Regions from separate parts of the Alkalihalophilus lindianensis genome, predicted to be linked through region 2. Evidence: riboswitches for the same ligand, from Rfam matches in the RefSeq annotation. Region 2 holds a riboswitch; each other region holds the start of a gene.
The links. A riboswitch is a leader RNA that binds a small molecule or an ion and turns the genes downstream of it on or off. The one in region 2 is predicted to bind S-adenosylmethionine.

Region 1: another riboswitch for S-adenosylmethionine. It lies ahead of RYX56_RS04915 (sugar ABC transporter substrate-binding protein); the one in region 2 lies ahead of RYX56_RS07290 (methionine ABC transporter ATP-binding protein).
Region 3: another riboswitch for S-adenosylmethionine. It lies ahead of RYX56_RS16290 (homoserine dehydrogenase); the one in region 2 lies ahead of RYX56_RS07290 (methionine ABC transporter ATP-binding protein).
Region 4: another riboswitch for S-adenosylmethionine. It lies ahead of RYX56_RS19460 (methionine ABC transporter ATP-binding protein); the one in region 2 lies ahead of RYX56_RS07290 (methionine ABC transporter ATP-binding protein).

Annotation. Positions count from the first base shown of each region.
Region 1 is NZ_JAWJBA010000001.1:913,653-919,830, forward strand. It holds gene RYX56_RS04910 (sugar ABC transporter ATP-binding protein) at 1-1,337, opposite strand, end outside; gene RYX56_RS04915 (sugar ABC transporter substrate-binding protein) at 1,350-2,456, opposite strand; SAM riboswitch class I at 2,539-2,687, opposite strand; SAM riboswitch class I at 2,860-2,973, shown strand; gene RYX56_RS04920 (2,3-diketo-5-methylthiopentyl-1-phosphate enolase) at 3,052-4,284, shown strand; gene RYX56_RS04925 (2-hydroxy-3-keto-5-methylthiopentenyl-1-phosphate phosphatase) at 4,281-4,964, shown strand; gene RYX56_RS04930 (methylthioribulose 1-phosphate dehydratase) at 4,961-5,587, shown strand; gene RYX56_RS04935 (1,2-dihydroxy-3-keto-5-methylthiopentene dioxygenase) at 5,625-6,170, shown strand.
Region 2 is NZ_JAWJBA010000002.1:103,335-109,512, forward strand. It holds gene RYX56_RS07285 (methionine ABC transporter permease) at 1-668, opposite strand, end outside; gene RYX56_RS07290 (methionine ABC transporter ATP-binding protein) at 661-1,686, opposite strand; SAM riboswitch class I at 1,863-1,975, opposite strand; gene RYX56_RS07295 (MFS transporter) at 2,044-3,318, opposite strand; gene RYX56_RS07300 (YusG family protein) at 3,426-3,662, opposite strand; gene gcvH (glycine cleavage system protein GcvH) at 3,771-4,160, opposite strand; gene RYX56_RS07310 (arsenate reductase family protein) at 4,258-4,614, opposite strand; gene RYX56_RS07315 (hypothetical protein) at 4,655-4,816, opposite strand; gene RYX56_RS07320 (acyl-CoA dehydrogenase FadE) at 5,217-6,178, opposite strand, start outside.
Region 3 is NZ_JAWJBA010000006.1:25,726-31,903, forward strand. It holds gene hisS (histidine--tRNA ligase) at 1-88, shown strand, start outside; gene aspS (aspartate--tRNA ligase) at 90-1,877, shown strand; SAM riboswitch class I at 2,043-2,156, shown strand; gene RYX56_RS16290 (homoserine dehydrogenase) at 2,252-3,466, shown strand; gene RYX56_RS16295 (hypothetical protein) at 3,472-3,765, opposite strand; RNA gene ssrS (6S RNA) at 3,905-4,091, shown strand; gene RYX56_RS16305 (tRNA threonylcarbamoyladenosine dehydratase) at 4,284-5,045, shown strand; gene RYX56_RS16310 (RsfA family transcriptional regulator) at 5,090-5,719, opposite strand; gene RYX56_RS16315 (ATP-binding protein) at 5,954-6,178, shown strand, end outside.
Region 4 is NZ_JAWJBA010000010.1:44,671-50,848, forward strand. It holds gene RYX56_RS19455 (methionine ABC transporter permease) at 1-200, opposite strand, end outside; gene RYX56_RS19460 (methionine ABC transporter ATP-binding protein) at 256-1,269, opposite strand; SAM riboswitch class I at 1,409-1,517, opposite strand; gene RYX56_RS19465 (amino acid ABC transporter ATP-binding protein) at 1,601-2,341, opposite strand; gene RYX56_RS19470 (amino acid ABC transporter permease) at 2,354-3,055, opposite strand; gene RYX56_RS19475 (transporter substrate-binding domain-containing protein) at 3,126-4,019, opposite strand; gene RYX56_RS19480 (DsbA family oxidoreductase) at 4,217-4,921, opposite strand; gene RYX56_RS19485 (purine-cytosine permease family protein) at 4,993-6,178, opposite strand, start outside.

The DNA of each region.
Region 1 (6,178 bases), on a different contig from region 2:
TCAGCTAGACCGGCAATTAAATTGAAAATATCTTTCTTTGCCCCCACATCTATCCCTTTGGTTGGTTCATCAAAAATATAAAGATCTGCATCTGAAATAAGCCACTTACCGATCGCTATTTTCTGTTGATTTCCACCGGATAGATTTTTAACCAATGTTTCCGTGCTCGGTGTTTTCACTCCCAATACGTTAATCATTTCCTCCGCCTTGGCTCTCTCTTTTTTAAAATCCAAAAAGCTAAAGATTTTTAGGAAGTGGTTCATACTTGAAGCGGAAAGATTGGTTACAACCGTCTCTTCTACTAATACACCTTCTTTTCTTCTCTCTTCAGGAACAAAAGCGATCCCACTTTCCACCGCATCAGTTGGATTAGAAAGAGTGAGAGATTTTCCCTTCAACATCATTTCTCCTGTTTTCTTTGGTGTCGCACCAAACAATAGCTTACACAGTTCCGTTTTGCCTGCTCCTACTAACCCTGCAACACCGATGATTTCACCTTCACGTACATCGAGCGTTACAGCTTTCACTTTCCCTCCATCTGAGAGCCCTTTAGTGCGAAACATCACTTCACCAAATTGTGCTTGTCTCTCTGGAAACTGTTCTTCTAATTTTTCTCCGAGCATATGCTCTACTACCTTTTTAGTAGACGTATCAGCAATCGCTTCCTTTATCACATAGGCACCGTTACGCATCACTGTAATAGAATCACAGATTTCAAAAAGCTCAGGTAAGCGGTGTGAGATAAAAATCACACCGACATCCTTCTGCTTAAGTTCCCTAACGATTCGAAAAAGCTCTCTTGTTTCCGATAAACTTAACGGTGCCGTCGGTTCGTCTAAAATTAGAAATTTACAATCAGTGGTGACTGCTCTCGCTATAAGTACCATTTGTTTTTCGGCGAGAGTTAATTCACTCACGAGAGTTTTGGATGATAAATGTACCTGAAGCGACCTTAATACTTCTGTCGCTTTGCTATGAACGTTTTTCCAATTCATAAAAAACGATTTCTCTTTATTGGCCGCCAGATCATTCAGTACAATATTCTCTCCAACCGTTAAGTTGGGCACAAGAGCTGTATCTACTTCTTGATAGACAATCTGTATTCCTAACTTTTGTGCATCTCTAGGTGAGCGGATAGTCACTTCTTTTCCGTCTAGATAGACTTGACCCGAGTGATGAGTATAGACACCTGATAGCACTTTCATAAGTGTGGACTTTCCAGCTCCATTGGCACCTATTAGAGCATGAGCTGTTCCAGTCTCCGCTTCAAAATAGGCATCATTAAGAGCTTTCACACCTGGAAATTCAATTGAAATATTATTCATTTGTAGATTCATACAATCACCTGTTTATTCATGATGGTTCTTTAACGTTTTAATCCAGTCCTCTTCAAACTCATCAGATTGACCCCAACCTGAAACAAGCTCTCCAAGACTAACCATGTTTACATCTCCTTGACCTTGAACTAAGTCATCTCTTGAGATCAGTGTTGCTTCTAAGTCATAAAATTGTGGTGTTTCTTCTCCTGCTAATTTTTTCGCTAAAATACGAAGGTTAATAGCCCCAATCAGCTTAGGATCAACAGCAGCTGTGTATTCCCACGCACTGTTTTCCTGCTGCATGACTTGCAAATCAGCGTTCGAAACATCAATTCCATATATTTTTATTTCATGACGACCTGCTTCTTCAATTGCACGAGCAGCGCCAATCGCAAAGGCATCCCACGTTGCAAAGATTGCATCAATTTCACCTTCTGGGTATTTGTTTAACATAGCTGATACCGCATTTTGAGTTTGAGTTGATGTGTCCTCTGCAGCCACTCCAAATCTCTCAAGCTCATTTAAGCCAGGGTTTTCATTTAACACATTTTGATAAACATTGTTTCTTCTAACCATAGGAGGAAATCCGTCCACCCATAAATATAAGATATTCGCTCCCCCGTTAAAGTCTTCTACTAGTTGTTCAAGAGCAAGAGAAGCTAATTCTTCATCATCTTGAGAAGTTAACGTTACACCTTCAATGTTTTCTAAATCCTCGTTCGAATCAAAAGTTACAACCTCGATTCCTTGATCAACCGCGCGCTGTACCGCATCAACAGTAGCAGCATCATCCCCATGAGAGAGAACAAGCCCATCATAATCATCATCTATTGCTTGTGAAATGGCATCATGGTACCTAGCTGTATCCCCATTTGCAGTGAAAATATCGACATTAAAGCCGATAGATTCTCCTTCTTCTTTTACACCTGCTAAGAATTGTGCAGTATGATCATCCCCGCCAATTTTTCGGATTACTTTCACCTTGGACCCTTCACCAGTAGCAAATCGTTCAGGAACGCCTTCAAGATTGACATCTTCTTGTGCACGGCTCGCTTCCTCGCCACTTCCGCAACCTACTAACAAGATTGCCGAAGCAATTGTCACTCCCCATGCTTTAACCCAATTTACTCTTTTCACCTTTCATCTCTCCCCTTTTTCTCTTTATCAAATAGAAAAGCCACTTTCTGTTTAAGAAAGAGGCCGAATGAATGAATCCGTCCTCTTATCTTTCAGGCCGGTGACTTGCACCGTCTGTTGGATGTAGCACCGTGCCTTAAAACCTTAAAGGTTTTCACCGAATAGATAGGGTGAGTAGGTCGGTTGCCGGGCTTCATAGGGCCAATTCCCTCAGCCAGCTCTCGATAAGAGTTGCTATGTAGTTGATCTCAAGTTTTTCCAAATTTGAGAGGTTGAGTGTAATGATACGAGCGATCGATTCTTTTGTCAATAGATTCTAACAATTAATTTTTTCAATTGACAGACTTCTCGACAACTGTCATAATTCATTACAACGTTTTCGATAATTTCATACAACCATAAACTCTTATTATGAGCAGGTGGAGGGACGAGCCCTATGAAACCCGGCAACCTGTTTCAACACATTCGTGTTGATTCAAGGTGCTAATTCTCACAGCGTAAGCTTGAAAGATAAGAGGACATTCTATGATCCATTCAGTCCTCTTTCAATGTTGAAGAGGACTTTTTATTTGATGAGAGGAGGACTCAACTTACTATGAGTCACATTACAGCAACCTATCTTGTTCACGACCGTAAAGGAGATCTCCACAAAAAAGCTGAATCGATTGCACTCGGCTTAACGATTGGTTCTTGGACGCATCTTCCTGCGCTTGAAAAAAAACAACTAGAAAAACATAAAGGGGAAGTTGTAGACGTTCAGGCTCTACCTGAAAACGAGGATACAAATCGTTACTTCAAAGAGGGACGTAGTGCAGGATTAATTAAGATCGCCTACCCTTCAGCCAATTTCAGTCCAGACCTGCCAGCCATTTTAACGACCCTTTTCGGAAAGTTATCTTTAGATGGTGAAGTAAAGCTTGTGGATATTCAACTTGACCCTCAATTAGAATCTAAATTCCCTGGCCCGCAATACGGAATAGAAGGGATTCGCAATCTTCTAGATGTACATGATCGTCCTTTGTTAATGAGTATATTTAAAGGCATGATCGGTAAAGACCTTTCAGAATTTGAAAAGCAATTAACAGAACAAGTTACAGGTGGAATTGATCTTGTAAAAGATGACGAGATTTTATTTGATAACGAATTAACTCCGTTTGAAAAACGAATTCAAGTAGGAGCTTCTGTACTAAATGATGCGTATGAGCGTACTGGAGAAAGAAAACTATATGCGGTCAATTTAACTGGACGAACGTCCGAATTGAGAGCAAAAGCGAAACAGGCTGCTGAGCTTGGCGCTAGTGCCTTGTTGTTTAATGTATTTGCATATGGCCTAGATGTCTTGCAGGAGTTGGCCGAAGATCCTGATATCCCACTACCGATCATGGCACACCCTGCTGTTTCCGGTGCTCTTACCCAATCACCTTTTTACGGATTTTCGAATAAAGTGCTTCTTGGAAAGCTACTGCGCTTAGCGGGAGCAGATCTAGTTTTGTTTCCATCACCATATGGAAGTGTTGCGCTTGACCAAAAAGAAACAGCTGATATTGCGGATGCTCTAACGTCAGAAGGCCCTCTCAAAAAAGCATTTCCTGTTCCTTCAGCCGGTATCCACCCTGGCCTTACCCCCCTTCTCATTAATGATTTCGGCGTGGACTCGATCATTAATGCAGGGGGCGGTATACACGGCCATCCTAATGGTGCCCGTGCAGGAGCTCAAGCGTTTAGGCAAGCGATTGATGGTGTATTAGCTGGTCGCACATTAACAGAAACCGCTCAGCGTTCTCCAGAACTTTCCCAAGCACTAGAGTTATGGGGACAGCCTACATGAGCCAATTAGATAAACGTAAGCTCATTATTTTTTGTGATTTTGACGGTACGATTACGACAAAAGACAATATCATTGCGATTATGAAGCAATTTGCTCCAGATGGATGGGAAGATATAAAAGATGATATCTTAGCAGAACGCATCTCCATTCGAGAAGGGGTCGGCAGGCTGTTTTCTCTCATACCAGTAGAGAGAAAACAAGAAATTATTGATTTCGTGTTAAAACAAGCAGAGATAAGAGAGGGTTTTGAACCCTTTTTAACCTATCTTAAAGAAAATGATATTACCTTTAAGGTCGTTAGCGGTGGAATTGATTTTTTTGTACAACCTGTACTAGAGCCATATGATGTTCTAGAGGATTTATATTGTAATGGAAGTGATTTTAATCAAGACACCATTACAATTACATGGCCACATCATTGCGATTCATTTTGCACAAATGATTGTGGCTGCTGCAAGCCATCCATTTTACGTCAATATCCTAATGAAGAGTATTACAAAATTGTGATAGGTGATTCGATTACTGATTTACAAGCTGCTAAGCAAGCAGATGAAGTGTTTGCGTGTGATAACTTTTTGTTGGAAAAATGTCAGGAGCTTGAATTAAATCATTCCTCTTTCTCTACCTTCTATGAAGTGATTGAATCGCTTAAGCACAAAAAGGAAGTGACGAGTCGATGAGTGTAACGATCGATCATCAAAACAACTATTGGAACGAATTAGCTGATATTAAGGACGAACTAGCTGCGAGGGACTGGTTTCCCGGCACTAGTGGAAATTTATCCATTAAAGTGAGTGATGATCCTCTTACCTTTCTCGTTACAGCTAGCGGTAAAGATAAAAGGAAAAGGACAGATGAGGATTTCTTGTTAGTAGACAGCGACGGTCACCCTGTTGAAATCACAAATCTGAAGCCCTCTGCGGAAACGGTCCTTCATCAGCGAATTTATCAAAAGACTGATGCCGGATGCTCCCTTCATGTTCATACAGTTGACAATAATGTCATCTCTGATCTGTATGGGGACCAAGGGTCGATCACTTTTCAAAATCAAGAATTGATAAAAGCTTTCAACATCTGGGAAGAAGATGGGAAAATCACCATCCCAATCGTCGAGAATTATGCTGATCTTCCACGTTTAGGCGATGCTGTTGCAGATAAAATCACTCCCGGTATACATGGTATTCTCATTCGTAATCATGGTATCACCGTTTGGGGTCGTAACGGCTTTGAGGCAAAAAGACATTTAGAAGCATTTGAATTTTTATTTAGCTATCATGTAAAGATGAGGCTTCTTACTAAATAATGTGCTGCATATTGAAAATCAAAAGGAGGAATGACGAATGGCTGTGATTTATATTCGTGATACAGGAGAAGAGATTCGTGGAGAGGAAAATGTGCGCCGATTTTTAGAGAGTCAGGAGGTTCTCTATGAATATTGGAATCCATCAAAACTTCCTGAAGACCTTCAAAACGTTTGTCATTTAAATGATGAAGATAAAAATCAAGTCCTCTCTACTTACGATGAGGAAATACGATCACTAGCCGAGCGTAGAGGTTATAAGAAATGGGATGTGATCTCGCTTAATAAAGACACACCTGACCTAGATACCTTACTCAAGAAATTTGAACAAGTACATACTCACACAGAGGATGAGGTACGTGCCATTACTGCAGGCTCTGGTAGTTTTGTGATTAAAGGCGAGGAAACAGGTTATTTTGATGTCCGTTTATCTCCTGGGGATGTTATTTCTGTTCCGGTCAATACCCCTCATTTCTTTACCCTTTCTGAGGAAAAACAAGTGGTAGCAGTCCGTCTGTTTATCGATCCAGAAGGCTGGGTGGCCCATACTTTTAATGACCCAGAATTTGAAAAAACCAAGTCTTAATCATAAAA
Region 2 (6,178 bases):
TACCTTTTATCTGTTTTATTTGTAAAATAATCACCTATCCATTGAATAACAAATACTACCAACAGAATAGCGATCGTTGCTACTAAAGTAATTTGACTATTGTTTCGTTGGAATCCTTCTAAGTAAGCGAAGTGACCAAGACCACCCGCTCCAATGACACCCGCCATCGCTGTGTAACTGACTAAAGCAATCGCTGTAACTGTAATACCAGAAATAAGGGCTGGTAAGGATTCTGGAATTAATACTTTGCGAATGATTGTCCAATTGCTTGCCCCCATTGATTGAGAAGCTTCAATAACTCCTTTATCAATTTCACGAAGGGCAATCTCGACCATACGTGCATAAAACGGTGCAGCTCCAATAATCAAAGCTGGTAGGGCTGCATTTGCCCCTAGCATCGAACCCGTTAATGCTCGTGTAAATGGAATGAGTAAGACGATCAGAATAATAAATGGAATCGATCTGAAAATATTTACAATAAAACCGGTAATCCCATTGACCACTGAATTTTCCCAAAGGTTACCTTTGCTTGTTAAATATAAAACCAGTCCTAGGATAATCCCTATAATAAATGTCGCTAATACAGAGATGGATGTCATGTAAATGGTCTCAAGTGTAGCATCCCACAGTCGATCCCCTTTTACATCAGCTAGAAATTGATCAAGCATACGTGATCACCTCCACTTCCACTTTCTTGCTTTGGATAAAGGCAATGGCACGTTCCACTTCTTCTTTTTGGCCATTTAAGGCAACAAATAATGTTCCATATGACCCTTCATGAATCTTGGTAATTTTTCCTTGAACAATATTAACTTCAACATCGAACGTACGGATAAGCTGAGTAATCAATGGACTCTCTGCTTCTTCCCCAACAAATGTTAATTGCACAATGTGTCCTTCTGGGTGATCAGCCAACATTTGCTTAATCGCATCCGTCGTTTCCTCAGGTTCCGTAATCTGTTTCACAAACTCTTTTGTCATTTCTTCTTTTGGCTTACGGAAAACATCAAGCACTGGACCTTGCTCAACGACTTTTCCAGCCTCCATTACAGCAACTTGATGACAAATTTTGCGGATGACATGCATTTCATGCGTGATGAGAACGATCGTTAATCCTAACTTCTCATTAATATCTACAAGCAAGTCCAAAATCGAATCAGTTGTCTTTGGATCAAGAGCTGATGTTGCTTCATCACAAAGTAAAACTTTCGGATTGTTTGCAAGAGCTCTTGCAATCCCAACACGCTGCTTTTGACCACCACTTAATTGCGATGGATAGCTATCTCCGCGTCCTTTTAAACCGACTAGTTCGATTAATTCATTGACACGCTTTTCACGTTCACGCTTTGCTACTCCTGCTATCTCCAAAGGAAAAGCAATATTATCGCGAACAGTACGAGACCAAAGTAAGTTAAAGTGTTGGAATATCATGCCGATCTCCTGACGTGCTCGTCTTAGCTCCTTTGTTGATAGAGCCGATAGCTTTTTACCGGCTACAGTAACGTCTCCCTCGGTCGGTCTTTCTAACATATTTAACATACGAATCAACGTACTTTTACCTGCACCACTATATCCAATGACCCCAAAAATCTCACCTTCAGCAATCGTTAAATCCACACCGTCAACTGCGTGAACCGGGCCATTTTTCGTTTCGAATCGTTTACGAATCGATTGTAACGAAATCATATTTAATCCCTACTTTCCTTCTATCCTTTCAATTCTACTCACCTCAATTAGTAGAATTGAAAGACGTTGATGCTCATCTATTCAGTGACAATTTGCCCTGTTGTCGTTCAAAAAATAACCATAAAAAAACCCTTCTGTTTTAAGATGAACAGAAAGGTGTATGTTAGATATCCTCTGTCTCATCTATCAAAGCTTATGCTTTGCAGGAATTAGCACCTTCTAAATCAAGCGTTGATTTAGTGGTTGCTGGGTTTCATCGGGCCAGTCCCTCCACCTCTCTGGATAAGAGATATAAAGTTGTTGTTTGCTTTTGCATGAGTGCATCATAGCATGGCGGATTTTTTGCTGTCAACGATTTTATGCTGAAAGATGAGATGAAGATTTTTCCGTTGCTTTTTTCTCTCTAAATACAAGGAAGAAATAGATCGAACCAATCAGATAAAGACTAGCCGTAATCGTAAACACGTAGGCATAACCATAGTAAGAACCATAGATCATAACAAGCGTGGTCGACACCGGTCCCATAACAGCCCACCCTAATTGAAAGACCATTTGCCCTACTGAATTCGCAAGACCTTTCATGGAATCATCGACTTTTCTCATCATTAAAGCCATTTGAATCGGATTCCCCGCATTCATTAACGCTTGCCTAAATAAAAATCCGATCACAGCGAGCCAGAGCACTTCTGTATAAGCCGTCAGGAGGAGAAACGGAAGGGATGAGAGCTGCAGAATCACTACAGCTTTCACTTCACCTACTTTTCGTACTACGGTTGGGCCGATCATTAAAGCGATCGCCGTCATCGCTTGACCTAAAGATAAGATAATGCCCACCACTGAATAACTTACGTCAAATCGATCTGTAAAATATAAGTTCAAATAAGGAATGACTAGACCAGACCCAAAACCAATTAATAAATTGGCTACGGCGAAAAGTCCAATAACCTTTAGACTTGAGCGATGGGTCGTAAACAATTTACCAAGAGAGCTAGCCCCTGTTTTCTGTTTGCGCACCTTTTGTTCCTCGCGAATCTTTATAATTGGGATTAAGGCGAGGAAAAATAAGCAAGCTCCAAACAGCAAGGTGATTCGCACACTCGTCAACATTGTTAATCCAAATACAGTATGAAAGAGGTCGGATAGCGTCCCACCAAGTGTATTCCCAATGACATTAGCAACCATAATAAGCGCAAAGTTAAAGCTAAATAGATGCACTCGCTCTTTTTCCGAGGAATTCTCAGCAAGCAAAGGGATAGAGGATACTTGAATAAAGGCCATAAACAATCCCGTCATAAAAGCTGTCGCAAGTAACATCGTCTCAGCTACCAGCACACCACGTAAAAGAAGGCTACATGCTGCAAAAATAGCCCCAACAAAGATCATTTTCTTCCTGCCTACTTTGTCACTCAGTAAACCAGCTGGTAAAAGTGCAATCGCACTTGCCATCGCCTGCATCGCTATGATTCTGCCGTTCACTTGATCTACATATCCTAATTCACGAATATAATAATTATAAATGACCATAAAAATACCCATGCCGATGTTGGCAAGGATAGATGCTATTAAAAATAAACGCACATTTCGATTATACGATTTCAGTTGCCCCGTCCAATCCTGAATGAGCTGAGCCATGTGACCAACACCTTGTTATTATTTCGGTACCCTAAATATAATAAATCATTTCCATATAAATAAAAAGCCTTTCGTCAAAGTTTTCAGACGAAAGGTAATAATAACTTTCAGCACCAGCCCTCTTCGCAGCTATCTACATACGAAGTGACTTGATTCGGATTGGCATTTTCATAACGATATACTTTATCTTCTTCAAAAACATACCCTGCACTCATTAAATGCTGGAGGCCAGATGCCGTTTCAGTTACTTGTCCTACGTGGGCATCATCTACATAAAGGTTCATATGGCCATTCTCATACTTACCCTTCACTTTGCTTGTTACATCTACTTTGACTAAGTCCAAACGAATCTCCTCCATCTTGTAGGATGTAGGTATAGTATTTGCTAATCCAACGTTCCTAGCCGAGGCAAATAAAAGAGAAGGAGGTAAAGTCCCCCTTCTCAACATTGATTAATCTTCGCTAATCATTTCAGCATATTGTGAATCGGTCATAAGCTTGTCCACTTCTGATGAGTCAGAAGGCTCGACAACAATCATCCACGCTTTTTCATAAGGTGATTCGTTTACAAACTCTGGAGAATCATCAAGCTCTTCGTTTATTTCAACCACTTTACCGCTGATTGGCGCATAAAGTTCTGATACAGTTTTAACTGACTCAACGCTACCAAAAGGCTCGTCTGCTTCGATGTCATCTCCAACTTCAGGAAGCTCAACGAAAACGATGTCCCCTAATTCTGATTGAGCAAAGTCGGTAATACCGATGCGAACTTTCTCACCTTCTACTTTTACCCACTCATGTTCTTCTGAATACTTTAATTCCTTTGGTAAATTTGCACTCATTTGGTAATCCCTCCATCAATTTGGTACATACTCACTTCATTATACCTTTTTTGCCATCCAAACTAAACGTTTCAAGCGACAATTTGTCTTCTTTTGTCTATTTCCACGTTTGTTCGAATTGTTCTTCCTTAAAGCCAACCGTTACTTGATTGCCATCTGTCGTAATCGGACGTTTAATTAACATCCCATCAGAAGCTAATAATTCCAGCTTTTCATCTTCAGACATATCAGCTAGCTTGTCTTTTAATCCGAGCTCGCGGTATTTCTGCCCACTTGTATTAAAGAATTTCTTTAAATCAAGTTCACTCTTCTTGTAAAAAGCTTTAAGCTCTTCTTTAGTAGGTGGTGATTCGACAATATGTACTTCATTTAACTCAACACCATTATCTTCTAACCATTTTTTCGCTTTGCGACATGTGCCACATTTAGGATAGTGGTAAAAGGTTACTAACATCCAAACACTCCTCTCCTATTGTTGATCTTTAACGCCATTATTACGTATTTTTTCTATTCCGACAACTAATACGCTCGCTTTTCGTATCACTTTCCCAGATTTGTTGAATGGCAGCTTGTGTTGAGTCCTCTGTTAACTCTTTTGAGAATTCTTCTACTCCTGTTAACGGAGCTGTATATTCAACCTTTTGCTGTTTCTTCATCTTTACGCACTCCCTTTTTATGATTAATGATCATAGGATGCTTCGGATCAAGAGAAACCATTCGCGTGGGGACAGCACTTGGGCGGTATGTGCGAAATATCAGTGGGTATGTGCGAGGGCAAGCAGGATATGAGCGAAATCTCTGATTTAGGTGCGTAATGTAGCGACTTATGTGCGCAATTTTTTAATTATGAGCGAACGACCATTATTTGTCCCTTTTATGTGCGAGATGTCAACTACGATTCGTCCCGGCCAATAAGCCGCACCAACGACAAAAAAGCCCTACCTTAGGGCTTTTTTGTACTAGAGAGGAGAATGCTTCATAAGAAAGGAGTTATATAATTTTTGGGGCGATTAAGCCCCAAAATTGGTAAACGTAATTAGATAATAAATTTAGCTATTAAACAACGTAACGCTCTTCTTTAAGAACTTCAGCTGCAATTTCACGCTTAATGCTTACTACATTAATTGGCGTGTGACGCGTTAATTTGCGTAGAATGGAAAGCATCGTACGAAGTGTATCTCCACTTTCCATAGCCACTAGAGACTCTTTAGCATGAGCCTCGATGCGGTTGAATGCTTCTTGGCAATAAACTTGTGTCATACGAAGCTTTTGAGCAGCTTTGTCTGCACCAGTCTTATTCATTTGCTTTTCAGTACGTAAGATCACTGACTCCATGTTGAAGACTTCACTTACGATATCAGCTACATTTGAAAGAAGCTCTTGCTCGTGCTGAAGTTTTTCACCATATTTTTGAGCGCCTGTTCCAGCAACCATTAAGAAGATTTTCTTTGCCATACCAAGCAAGTATTTTTCTTGCTCAAGTGGCTCTTCACCAACTTCTTGTGGCATCATCATCATTAATTCTTCTTGTAGAGCTGTAGCTTTTTGAAGAAGTGGAAGCTCACCCTTCATTGCTTTACGCATGATCGTACCAGGCACTAGAAGGCGGTTAATTTCATTTGTTCCTTCAAAGATACGGTTAATACGAGAATCACGGTAAATGCGCTCTACTTCATATTCAGCCATGAAGCCATATCCACCATGGATTTGAACAGCTTCATCTGCTACGTAATCAAGTGTTTCTGAACCAGATACTTTATTTAGTGAGCACTCGATTGCATATTCAGCAATCGCATTCGCTACAGCGCGACCATCTTTTTGATCTTCATCAGATAATCCACCAAGACGCTCTTCAAACAATCCACCTGTACGGTAAATAGAGCTCTCAGAAGCGAATGTCGCTGTTGCCATGTTTGCAAGCTTCTCTTGGATCAATGAGAACTTTGCAATTGGTGTTTTAAATTGCTTACGCTCATTTGCATACTTTGCAGCAAGTTCTAGTGCGCGTTTTGAACTAC
Region 3 (6,178 bases), on a different contig from region 2:
TAAGAACATGGAAACAGGTGAGCAAGTCGAGGTTGCACTTGATACCTTTATCACATATATGAAAGAGCAAGTTGAGGGAGGCAAATAAGATGATAGGTAGAACGCATCATTGTGGAGAGTTAAGAGAAGAGCATGTAGGTGAAGTGGTACAACTAAAAGGATGGGTGCAAAAGCGTCGTGATCTTGGAAATGTCATTTTCCTTGATTTCCGTGACCGTTCTGGTATTGTTCAGGTTGTATTTAGCCCCGAGGTAAACAAAGAAGCATTAGAAATTGCTGAGCGTGTTCGTAATGAGTATGTTCTAGAGATAGAAGGAACAGTTGTAGCCCGTGAGGAACGTACAGTAAATGATAAACTTCCTACAGGGAACATTGAGATTCATGTAACAAAGGTTGAAGTTCTAAATGCTTCAAAATCACTTCCGTTCCAAATTGAAGCAGATACGGATGCTTCTGAGGATGTTCGTCTACGTTACCGTTACTTAGACTTGCGTCGTCCTGATATGCAAGAAACATTTAAGCTGCGCCATAAAACGACGAAACTAATTCGTAACTTCTTAGATGATGAAGCATTCCTTGAGATTGAAACACCAATGCTGACAAAGAGTACACCAGAAGGGGCACGTGATTATCTTGTTCCAAGTCGCGTGCATCACGGTGAGTTCTATGCGCTGCCACAATCACCACAAATCTTTAAGCAGCTTTTAATGGTGTCAGGCTTTGAGCGTTACTACCAAGTCGTTCGTTGTTTCCGTGATGAGGATTTACGTGCGGATCGTCAACCAGAATTTACTCAAATTGATATTGAGACATCTTTCATGGATAAAGAAGACTTGCTTTCAATGACTGAGAAAATGATGGCAAAAGTAATGAAAGAAACAAAAGGCATCGATATTTCTCTTCCCATGCAACGCCTAACTTATGATGAAGCAATGAATCGTTACGGTTCAGATAAGCCAGATACTCGTTTTGAAATGGAACTTGTTGAGCTTTCTGAGGTTGTAGCTGACTCTAGCTTTAAAGTATTTACTAGTGCAATCAACAGCGGTGGCATTGTAAAAGGGTTAAACTTAAAAGGTGGAGCAAGTAAAATGTCTCGTAAAGAGATTGATGCTCTAACTGAGTTTGTGAAGCCTTATGGTGCGAAGGGTCTTGCTTGGTTGAAAGTAGAAGCTGAAGGTCTTAAAGGTCCTGTGGCTAAATTTTTTGAAGGCGAGCAAGCAGAGAGTTTACTTGAAGCAATGAACGGTGAAGAAGGAGACTTATTATTCTTTGCTGCTGATAAAAAACAAGTTGTATTCGATAGCTTAGGTGCTCTTCGTCTGAAGTTTGGTAAAGAGTTTGACTTGATTAACAAGGATGTATATAACTTCCTATGGGTGGTTGATTTCCCGCTCGTTGAATATGATGAAGATGCAAAACGTTTTGTCGCTCTTCACCATCCATTCACAAGTCCGAAGAAAGAAGATCGTGATCTTCTTGCAACGGATCCTGCAGCAGTCCGTGCTGAAGCCTATGACCTTGTCTTAAATGGATATGAGCTTGGTGGTGGATCACAACGTATTTACGAGCGTGAGATCCAAGAGCATATGTTCAGAGCACTTGGTTTCACAGAAGAAGAAGCAAAAGAACAATTTGGCTTCTTACTTGAAGCATTTGAATACGGTACACCTCCACATGGCGGTATTGCGCTTGGACTTGACCGTTTGATCATGCTACTTGCAGGTCGCACAAACTTACGTGACACGATTGCATTCCCGAAAACAGCAAGCGCAAGCTGCTTGTTAACCAATGCACCAAGTGAAGTAAGTCTTGATCAATTAATTGATTTAAACTTATCGGTCATTGGAAAGAAGTCTGATAAAGTAAAAGCTTAATAAATAGAGCCCCGCTAAAGCGCATCCCGCGCAAGCGGGTTTTTTTTTTATGTGGCAATCGCATTACGTTTTCGCACAAACGAAAAAAACCATTGACTCTTCAATTCGTGATGCGTATAATCAGTTTTAATAGAAAATTCGAAACAATATGAGATAGAGATCTCATCCTTATCAAGAGTGGTGGAGGGACTGACCCTATGAAACCCGGCAACCGGTTTGTATGCCATACAAACAAAGGTGCTACGTTCAGCAGAATGTATTCATTCTGGTAGATAAGGGAAGGCAGAAAAACCTTTCCTTAGTGAAAGGTTTTTTTTGTTTAATTCTAGATATAAAGCTAAGACGAGATAGATAAGAGGCGAGGAGAGAGAGTTATGTTAAAAGTAGCGATTCTTGGATTTGGTACAGTAGGTGGAAGCGTATATGGACGGCTAGAAAAAAGCCGTAAAACCATTGAGGAGCAAATAGAGGAGCCGTTTCAAATCACAGCCATTTTGGTAAAAGACCGTCAAAAAGATCGTGCCAATCTTAAGGATGTCTTCATCACGACTGAGTGGGAACAGTTTAAAGCTCATCAAAAGTACGATATCGTATTTGAAGCGATTGGAGGTATTGAACCAGCCTTTACGTACACTCACTATTTTCTCGAGCAAGGAATTCCAGTTATCTCCGCAAATAAAAAGCTTGTGGCGCAAAAAGGTGAAGAACTTGAAAAAGTAGCGACTTCAGGTGGAGCTTTTTATGGTTACGAAGCGGCTGTGGCGGGAGCTGTTCCAATTGTAAATGCTCTTCGTGGAACACTTGCAACGACAGCTATTAATCAAGTGAGAGGGATTTTAAATGGAACGACTAATTATATGTTGACGGAAATGATTCAAAAAGGACGCAGTTTTGCGGATGTGTTACTTGAAGCCCAGCAGTTAGGTTATGCTGAAAGTGATCCTACTGATGACATTGAAAGCTTTGATGCATGGTATAAGTTAATCATCTTAAGCCGACTCTGTTTTGGGAAGTGGGCTGACCCTGAGCAGATAAGCCGTTTCGGAGTGAGTGAGATTGAAAATTGGCATGTAGAGGTGGCAAGTGATATCGGCTGCCAAGTTAAATTAGTAGGAGATTCGAGGCTTGAAGAGGGAGAGATTAAAGGCATTGTATCGCCGGCATTTGTGGTGAACGAAGAACTGTTAGCTTCCATTAATGGCGTTACAAATGGGGTGGTTATTTACGGCGAAGATATTCATGAATTAGCTTTTGTCGGGCCTGGGGCTGGAGGTGCTGCTACCGCTAATAGTATGGTTGAAGATTATCTTTTTCACAAACGCTACAAAGGAGATCGAGTTGTTATAGCAGAAAGTAATTCAAAAGAGAGTGCTAGTTATGATGTGGTGTTTGTCAATCAAGCAAGCTACGGAGAATGCTTGCACTGGGCTGAGGCACATTCGATCAACATCATTGAATCCATTCCTCATGCAGAGGGAGAGGCATGGATTGTGAAGGATGCTGCAGTCGATTACCTCCATCAGCCTGTTTATCAATTATGTGGTGACCTCAATAAAGTGAAAAGTCGTCAACATAGTAAGGTGCTCTAATCACACTAGGGTTTAATGAGATTTCGATAAGCTTCAATGAGAGCAGTAGGTTCTTCTTTAATATAATAAGTCCTTACTCCGCGGCTTGTGTGAAGATACAAGAAGCCCATCGCATTTTTTTCGGGTTTCTTACGATATGAAATATCAAATATAGATTGAATAGGGTAATGATCATCTTTTACTGTTAACTGATCTGGAAAAAGCATCATATCATACGAGGTTTCAACAATTCTCTTTTCAGTCCAACCAATTTCTTGACTAATTTCGATACAACGTTGGGTGGCAAGTGCTTTTTTCATAACTAGATGAAGCCTCCTAAATAAGTTTATATCTACCGTACCACAGGAGTAAAAAAAGAACAAAAAAACAAATGACAGAAAATTAAGATAAAATACTTGCATGTCGTTTTCGGTCATGTTATATTTAGTTCAACAGATAAGAATCCTACGTTGTACGTAAAAACTGAGTGTTTTGAGCCAACACTTTTGAAAAGGGAGCAAGTAGTTGTTTGTTGGATTACATGCCTTTGTGTACTCTTGGAAGGAAGTAAGATAATAAGCACTGTGCACCCACCTGTGAGAGCAGGTTCAAAGCGTAAGTCAAATACGGCATAGTTGGGATTCTTATCCTACATAACTGGGAAAAGAAGCTAAATTGTTCAATTGAACAATTTAGCTTCTTTTTGTGACGAAACGCCTTAGACTTTTTCATCATGCTGTGATATATTCAAATCCGACAATCGATAGCTTTTTAGTATGCTACTAAAAGGGTATACTAGCTGGTAAATAAACCTTTTGCTTGGAAGGAGAAACGATACATGTTACATCAATTTTCACGGAATGAATTAGCTATTGGTCATGATGGATTAGACCAATTAAAAAATAGCACAGTAGCGGTACTAGGTATTGGAGGAGTTGGGTCTTTTTCAGCTGAAGCACTTGCACGATCTGGTGTTGGCCGTCTTGTATTAGTAGATAAAGATGATGTAGATATTACTAATGTCAACCGTCAAATTCATGCTTTGCTCTCTACTGTAGGACGCGAGAAAGTAGAGTTAATGAAAGAACGGATTGCAGATATAAATCCTGATTGTGAAGTTATTGCTCTAAAAATGTTTTATACAGAAGAGACCTATGAACAGTTCTTCAGCTATGGACTTGACTATGTTGTTGATGCAAGTGATACGATCTCTTATAAAATTCACCTCATGAAACAATGCTTAGAGCGTAAAATCCCTATTATCTCAAGTATGGGTGCCGCTAATAAGATGGATCCTACTCGCCTTCGTATTACGGATATTTCTAAGACAAGCTATGATCCTATGGCAAAAGTGATTCGCACAAAGCTACGTAAGGATGGCATTCATAAAGGAATCGAAGTTGTCTTTTCTGATGAACAGCCTATTAAAATACGAGAAGATATCCGTAAAGAAATTGTTCCACAAAAAGCTGAGGAAGGTCCGATTCGTAAGGCGAAGATGCCACCTTCTTCAAATGCATTCGTTCCATCTGTTGCTGGCTTAATTATGGCTGGTCATGTTATCACGAAATTATTAGATGGCATTGAAATCAATCGTTAATCAATAAAAAAACATGCTCCCACTCATAGGAAGCATGTTTTTCTCTATTTTGCGAGCTTTTCTAAATTTCCATTCTTGTCCATTTTAAAGGAGGCACTAGAGAGCGCTTCTTCATCTTCTAAGATTGCCATTCTTCGTGCTCTATTCATGATTTGAATGAGAGACTGGTAATCTTCTTCAATGATCGAACTATCTTGTTTTAGCTTTTGAATTTCACCTTCAAGCTCACGATTACGGTTAATGAGCTCTAAATTCGTCTTAATCAAAGCTGCATTTTCCTCTTCTAGAGAAGATGAGTCTGACTCGAGCGAAAGATTTTGTAAATAATGAATCACCGAATCTAGTGACATCTCTTTTGGTGCTGGTTGTAGTGATGGTTGTACATTTATGGTTGGTGGTGGACTCCACAGTGGCTTTCGTTGAGTGAAATAGGAATAAGACATCGCGCGCTTTCTTTCTTTCCGTTCTTTTTTTGCTTCAGCAATTTGTCTTACATAACGTTGCCTAACGACAGCATTCCATCTAAATCCACAAGCAGCAGACGTACGATTCAATTCATCTCCGACTTCTTCAAACGCCTGCAGTTGTGTGCTGCCTTCGCAAATATGTTTAATCACCGTTTCAGCCAGTAATACATCATCTTCATGAGACCAAGCATCTTGTCTAACTTTCATTCTGTTCAACTCCTAATCCATAAATAGTTTTTGTTACTAGCTACTATGGTCAGAATAAGAAAGGTTTATACAAGGCTCATAGAAAAATGTGGAGATATCCTTCGATCTTTTTAAAAAAGAAAGCCTAATCATTATGAAAAAGTATGAAAGAACCTTTTTTTATATGGGGGAAACGTGTAAGATATAGAAGGTAAAATTATTTGTTAGTTTTCGACAAAATTCGAGGGGTACAAAATGATAAAAACCTTACGAGCAAAATTATTGTTCTTCTTCTTTTTTGCGACGTTACTGCCTTTATTATTTGTAGGCTATATTACATTTCAGTCGCAAAAAATCGATATGAATGAACAGCTTCATCAAACGATGTATACAATGACGGATAACTTCGCTGTTTCTATAGAGAATATTGTAAATGAACGAATGAAAGATGTTATTATTCTAGCAAACAATCCAACGCTT
Region 4 (6,178 bases), on a different contig from region 2:
CCTCCTACAATCGCTTTTGTTAATGGAATAAGTGCAACAAGTAAAATGATAAAGGGGATCGACCGAATTAAGTTCACGATCAAGCCAAGTACCCCTTTTATCCAACCATTTTCAAGGAACAAGCCTTTATCTGTTACATACAATAAAACGCCTAAGGGAAGCCCTACGATTAGTGCTACAGAAAGTGAAATCCCTACCATCAACACCGTTTCAAAGAATGCTTTATTGAGCTCTGGAAGTAAATTAATCAATGTTTCAATTGTCACTTGTCATCACCTCCACCCCAACTGCTTTATCATTTAGATACGTAAGAACACGCTCCACTTCATCACTAGTGCCCTTAAGCTCCATAATAAACACACCCAGAGGGACTTCTTTAATATATTCAATTTTGCCGTGGAGAATATTGGCCCGTACATTAAATCCTTTGAGGACATCCGATACAACAGATTCTTCAGCAATCCTTCCTCGAAAATGTATCTTCACTATTGTTCCCTTACACTTTCCAACCAAAGCTTGAGGTAATTTAAATTGCATCACACCATCGATGAATTCTTTTGTTAGATTCTCTTTTGGTTGAGCAAATAGTTGATAGACACTCCCTAGCTCTATTACTTTTCCCTCTTCCATAACAGCCATTCGATCACAAATCTCTTTTACAACTTCCATTTCATGTGTAATCAGCACGATCGTTAAACCTAGTTTTTCATTTATATCTTTGAGTAGTTTTAAGATAGCTTGAGTCGTACTTGGGTCTAGAGCTGAAGTTGCTTCATCACACAACAATACTTTCGGGTCATTAGCCAGAGCTCTTGCTATACCTACCCTTTGCTTTTGACCTCCACTTAATTGACTAGGATAGTGTTGTGCCTTATCAGCTAATCCTACTAACTCCAATAAATCTAACACTTTCTTTTGACTCTCGGTCTTTGATTTACCTGCTGCTTTTAAAGCGAAATAAACGTTATCAAATACTGTTTTAGAAGTAGCAAGATAAAAATGTTGAAAGATCATTCCTATCTTTTGTCTAGATTTGCGCAGCTTACTAGCATTTAACTTCACTAGATTAACACCATCTACAAAAATTTCTCCGCTAGTTGGCTTTTCCATCAAATTAATACATCGTAAAAGCGAGCTCTTACCTGCTCCGCTATACCCTACGATTCCAAAGATCTCTCCTTGATCAATCTCAAGGCTTACGTTATCTACTCCTTTAACGGTCCCTTTTTTTGTTTTATATTCTTTCGTAACACTTTTAATTTCGATCATGATGCACCCCCAAAGCCTAATTTCCCTATGTGAAAACTCAACTTTAAAACTAAATAATGTTCTAGGTTAACTCTCAAGTAGATAAATATAAAAAAACCTCTTTCTAAACAAGAAAGAGGTTTGATAATTAAGATCGCACCTCTTATCTTCCAGAGCTTATTGCTCTGCAGGATTTAGCACCGACTAAGTAAAAACTTAGAGGTTGCCGGACGTCATAGGGCCTGTCCCTCGGTCGCTCTTGATAAGAGTTTAAACTATTTAAATTTTCTAAGTTATTTTATCTTAATAAAGTATTAAGGAGATGTCAATGCTTTTTATTCTAACATGTACACTATTCACCTAAAAGTTGTAAAAACTCTCGAGTTCGTTCTTCTTTTGGATTCTCGAGTAACTCTTTAGCTGGACCTTCCTCGACGATATAACCACCGTCCATGAATAATACTTTGTCTGCTACTCGCTTCGCAAAGTTCATTTCATGGGTAACGATCACCATTGTTTGTCCTTCTTTTGCGAGCTCTTCGATTACTCGTAGAACTTCGCCAACAAGTTGGGGATCAAGAGCAGAAGTTGGCTCATCAAATAACATGACATCAGGATTCATCATCAGCGCTCTTGCTATCGCAGCACGCTGCTGCTGTCCCCCCGATAATGCATCTGGATACTTATCCTTATGTTCAATCATGCCAACCTTCTTCAATAATTTCTCTCCGTCTTCGATTACAGCTGCCTTACTTGCCTTTTTCACAGTTAATGGTGCTTCGGTGATATTTTCCATTACTGTTTTATGAGGAAATAGATGAAAACCTTGAAATACCATACCAGAGTAGCTTCGTAAATCTTTTATAGCTTTTTTTGATAAACGTTTTGAGCCAAACTCAACGCGTTTATCACCGATCTGAACCGTCCCTTGGTTAGGTGTTTCTAATAAATTCAAACAACGTAGAAGTGTTGTCTTTCCTGACCCAGAAGGACCTACTAAACAAACAACTTCCCCTTTTTTTACGGAAAAATTAATTGACTCTAAAACAGTAACGTCATCAAATTTCTTTTGTAATTGTGAGATTTCAATCATAGTAGGTCTCCTTTATCTCTGACTCAAATAACGATTATAACGTTTTTCCAAGCGTTCTTGGAAATGTCCAATCACAATACAAACTACCCAGTAAATAAGTGCAGCGGTTATATACATCGTCATACTATCATAAGTCCTTCCTGCTACAAGTCTAGAGCTATATAATAGCTCTTGAACAGTAATAACTGATGCAAGAGAGGTTCCTTTTACAATATCCATAAATATATTAAAAGTTGGTGGTAAGGCAATTCGTGTTGCTTGAGGAATAACGATTCGCCTTAGTGTCTGTATATAACTCATTTGAAGTGAAGTAGCAGCTTCCCATTGTCCGCGTGGCACAGACATAATAGCAGACCTGACCACCTCTGCATTATAAGCTGCAAAATTAAGACTAATTCCTACTATACCAGCGACGACAGCACTCTTAAATTCAACCCCTAATACAGGTATCCCATAATATAGGATAAAAATAAAGACTAATAAAGGGGTTCCTCTCATGAACGATATATAAATTCTTGCAGGCCACCTCAAAAACCAGAATTTAGACATTCTTGCGATACCGAGCACTACACCAAGAATGAGGGCAAAGAACATACTAAATAGAGCAATGATCATAGTTACTTTTAAACCCTCAAGTAAAAAAGGAAGTGAATTCCATGCTAGCTCCGGATCATATAAATATTCCCACTGTATTTGTTGAAACCACTCAATCATTTATTTCCCTCCCTCAGGCACATCCAAAAAAGAAATACAAGGACAAGTCCTTGTATTTCTTCCAATTTCTTTATTCTCCATCTAGACCGACAACTTCTGACTCATCAACTGGTTCAGATACATCTTCACCTAGAAACTCCTCAGATAAACGAGCTACAGTGCCATCGTCAATTAACTCTTGTACTGCTTCATCTAACTTTTCTTTTAATGTTCCATTTCCTTTTAACACAGCCATTGCACTTTCTGTTGCATGGTATTTCACTTGATCTGCTACCACTAAACGATCATCACCAAACTCATCAATCGTTCGTTGCAATACAAGGTGGTCATTTAAATAAGCTTCTGTGTTTCCATTAATTACATCACGTAAAATCGCTTCTGTTCCACCATCATATGCAGTTCCATTCGCACCAATATTGTCCGCAAAAATAGCATAATTACTTGTCAATGAACCAAGAGCAACGTCCACACCCTCTAAATCATATGCACTCTCGAATCGATCAGCATCTTCAGCACGAACGACGATTGATCCATAAGAATATTTATGAGGAATGAGGAAATCAAACGTTTCTTTACGCTCTTCTGTAATGGCAAAATCATGAGCAGCTACATCGATTTGACCATTACGTAATGATGGAAGAATCCCATCAAAGTCCATCGTACTAAACTCAATCTCAAGATCTAATTTTTCAGCCACTTCTTTAACAAGCTCTACTTCAAATCCAGTTAATTCATTACTTTCATTGTAAAAAGTTATTGGAGCGTATGTACCTGATGTCCCTACAACAAGCACTCCAGACTCTTCCACTTCTGTCCAAGATGTATCATCACTAGCATCTGTGGTTTCTTCAGCATCTGTTTCTGCTGTATCTCCATTATCTCCCTCTGTTTCATCGGTTGCGCCACAAGCTGCTAGCATCATCATCAACATTAGAACGATTAAAAGATAAAATAATTTCTTCATTTTATGATTGCTCCCCTCACATTAAACCTTAGTTAGTTAATCGGAATAGTATAATTAAATTACCACCAAAACCCCTTCATGTCAACGATTAAAATGTTAATACTTTACCCTAACAAAAGTATTAACATTTTCTCGTAACCCAATACAAAAGAAAAACCCCTTTGCGATAAAGGCTTTCCTTGAATGACGATCATTTCTTAATTATCACAGGACTCAATCGTGCAATGAGCACCTTCGCTTGTATTACTTTCGATAATCGTCAGCTCGCTCTGCTCTTCTTTCACTTTTTTAAGCACTTCTAAAAAGACATGAGTAGGTTGGGCACCTGATACAGCATATTTATGATCAAAAACAAAGAAAGGAACGCCTTCCACACCAATGTTAGTACCCTCTTGTTGATCTTGCTTAATGACGTCTATGAATTTGTTACTTTTTAATACATTAAGTGCTTCTCCTTTATCCATTCCCACTTCTTGTGCTAAATCGCTTAATATCTCATGATCTCCAATGTGGAGTGAGTCGGTAAAGTACGCTTTCATTAGTAGCTCAGTCAGCTCTAGTCCTTTGCCTTGTTCGTAAGCAAAATGGGCTAATCGATGAGCATCAGCTGTGTTCGTACGAATCGATGTATCAAAGTTGAAATCTAGTCCTTCTTCTTTCGCCTGTACCGTGATTTGATCACTCATTTCTTTAGCCTTTTCTCGAGTCATACCATATTTTTTTGCCAAAACATCGTATAGGTGTTCATCGCTGTCTCGTTTCGCAGTAGGGTCTAGTTGATAGCTTCGAAATACCAATTCTACCTCTTCACGGTGTTTAAATTGCTTTAATGCTTTTTCTAGCTTACGTTTACCTATATAACAAAACGGACAAACAAAGTCTGACCAAATATCGATTTTCATTTACATTCCTCCTCCATCAGTTACATTATAGATCTAGGTTTTCCATACTCCAAACTAAAAGCTCACTCATCCTACATTTTCCACTTGATACTTTCATTCTCTCTTTTAAATTTCAAGGAAATGATTAAGTAAATCACTCCCGTCCCAATAAATGCAATGAACCCTGGAGACCAATCGCTTGGCAGCAATAAATAAAGTGCCATTCCAGCAATCGACGTGCTTAAGCCTTTGAAGTTATATTGATAGTCAACACGTGCTAACCCTAAGAAATCTTTCTCTGTGAAACTACGCTTTTTAAGGAGTAAAAAGTCAAACACAATTACTGCAGAAATAGGAATAATCAATGCACCTAAATAAGAAATATAGATTTGCGCTTGTTCTACTAAAATCGGAAATGAACTTAGAAAGATAGCACAACAGCCAAAAAGAACAGCACTCTTCACCCTTCCTAAGCTTGGTAAACTATTTAATAAGCTATATCCCCCCGTATATGCATTGCTGATATTAATCATAACCATTGAGGCCATCGCAGCAACCAAAATAATAGTGAGAGCTAGTGTTGAGTTCGTTAACTGACTTGATATGACATAAGGGTTCACACTTCCAGCTAAAGCAGCCGTGTACGCACCTAGAATAGCCGTTAAGAAAAAGCCACTCAGATTCCCTAAAAACAATCCATAAAAAGCATGCTTTTCACTCTTTGCATAACGGGCCATGTCTGAGGCTGAACTGACGCCTGATACATATTGGACAAAGGCTAAACTAGCAAAGAAGAGCATGGTGCCTAACGGAGCAGATGAAGGACTATTGATTACATTTTCAAATGTTCTTCCTTCCACTTCGCTCGTTAGTAGAATAAAGAGCATGACAAGCCCTCCAACAAAAAGAATAGGAAGGAAATACTTTGTCGCTTTTTTCACTGCCTCAAACCCTATTAAAGCTAAAACTGCCATAAGAGTAGCCATTACAAGGGCAATGCCTAGAAAAGGAATTTGAATATGTAAGGTTCTTTCGATTAATTCCTTTATTAAGTAAGTCCCCCCTATCGTTTGAACTGCAAACCAATACATCGATGTAACCGTCCTAATAGGTGAAGCCAAGTAACGCGTCCCTCCTACACCTAAGATTGCTCGTATAGAGTATTGGGCTGGAATGCCATATTTAGCACCGGGCAACGCAAGGAAAGATACACATATGAAAGCAAAAGCGGCACCGATAACCGTAGATAGAACGGCTTGTAGAAACGTTAAGCCACCT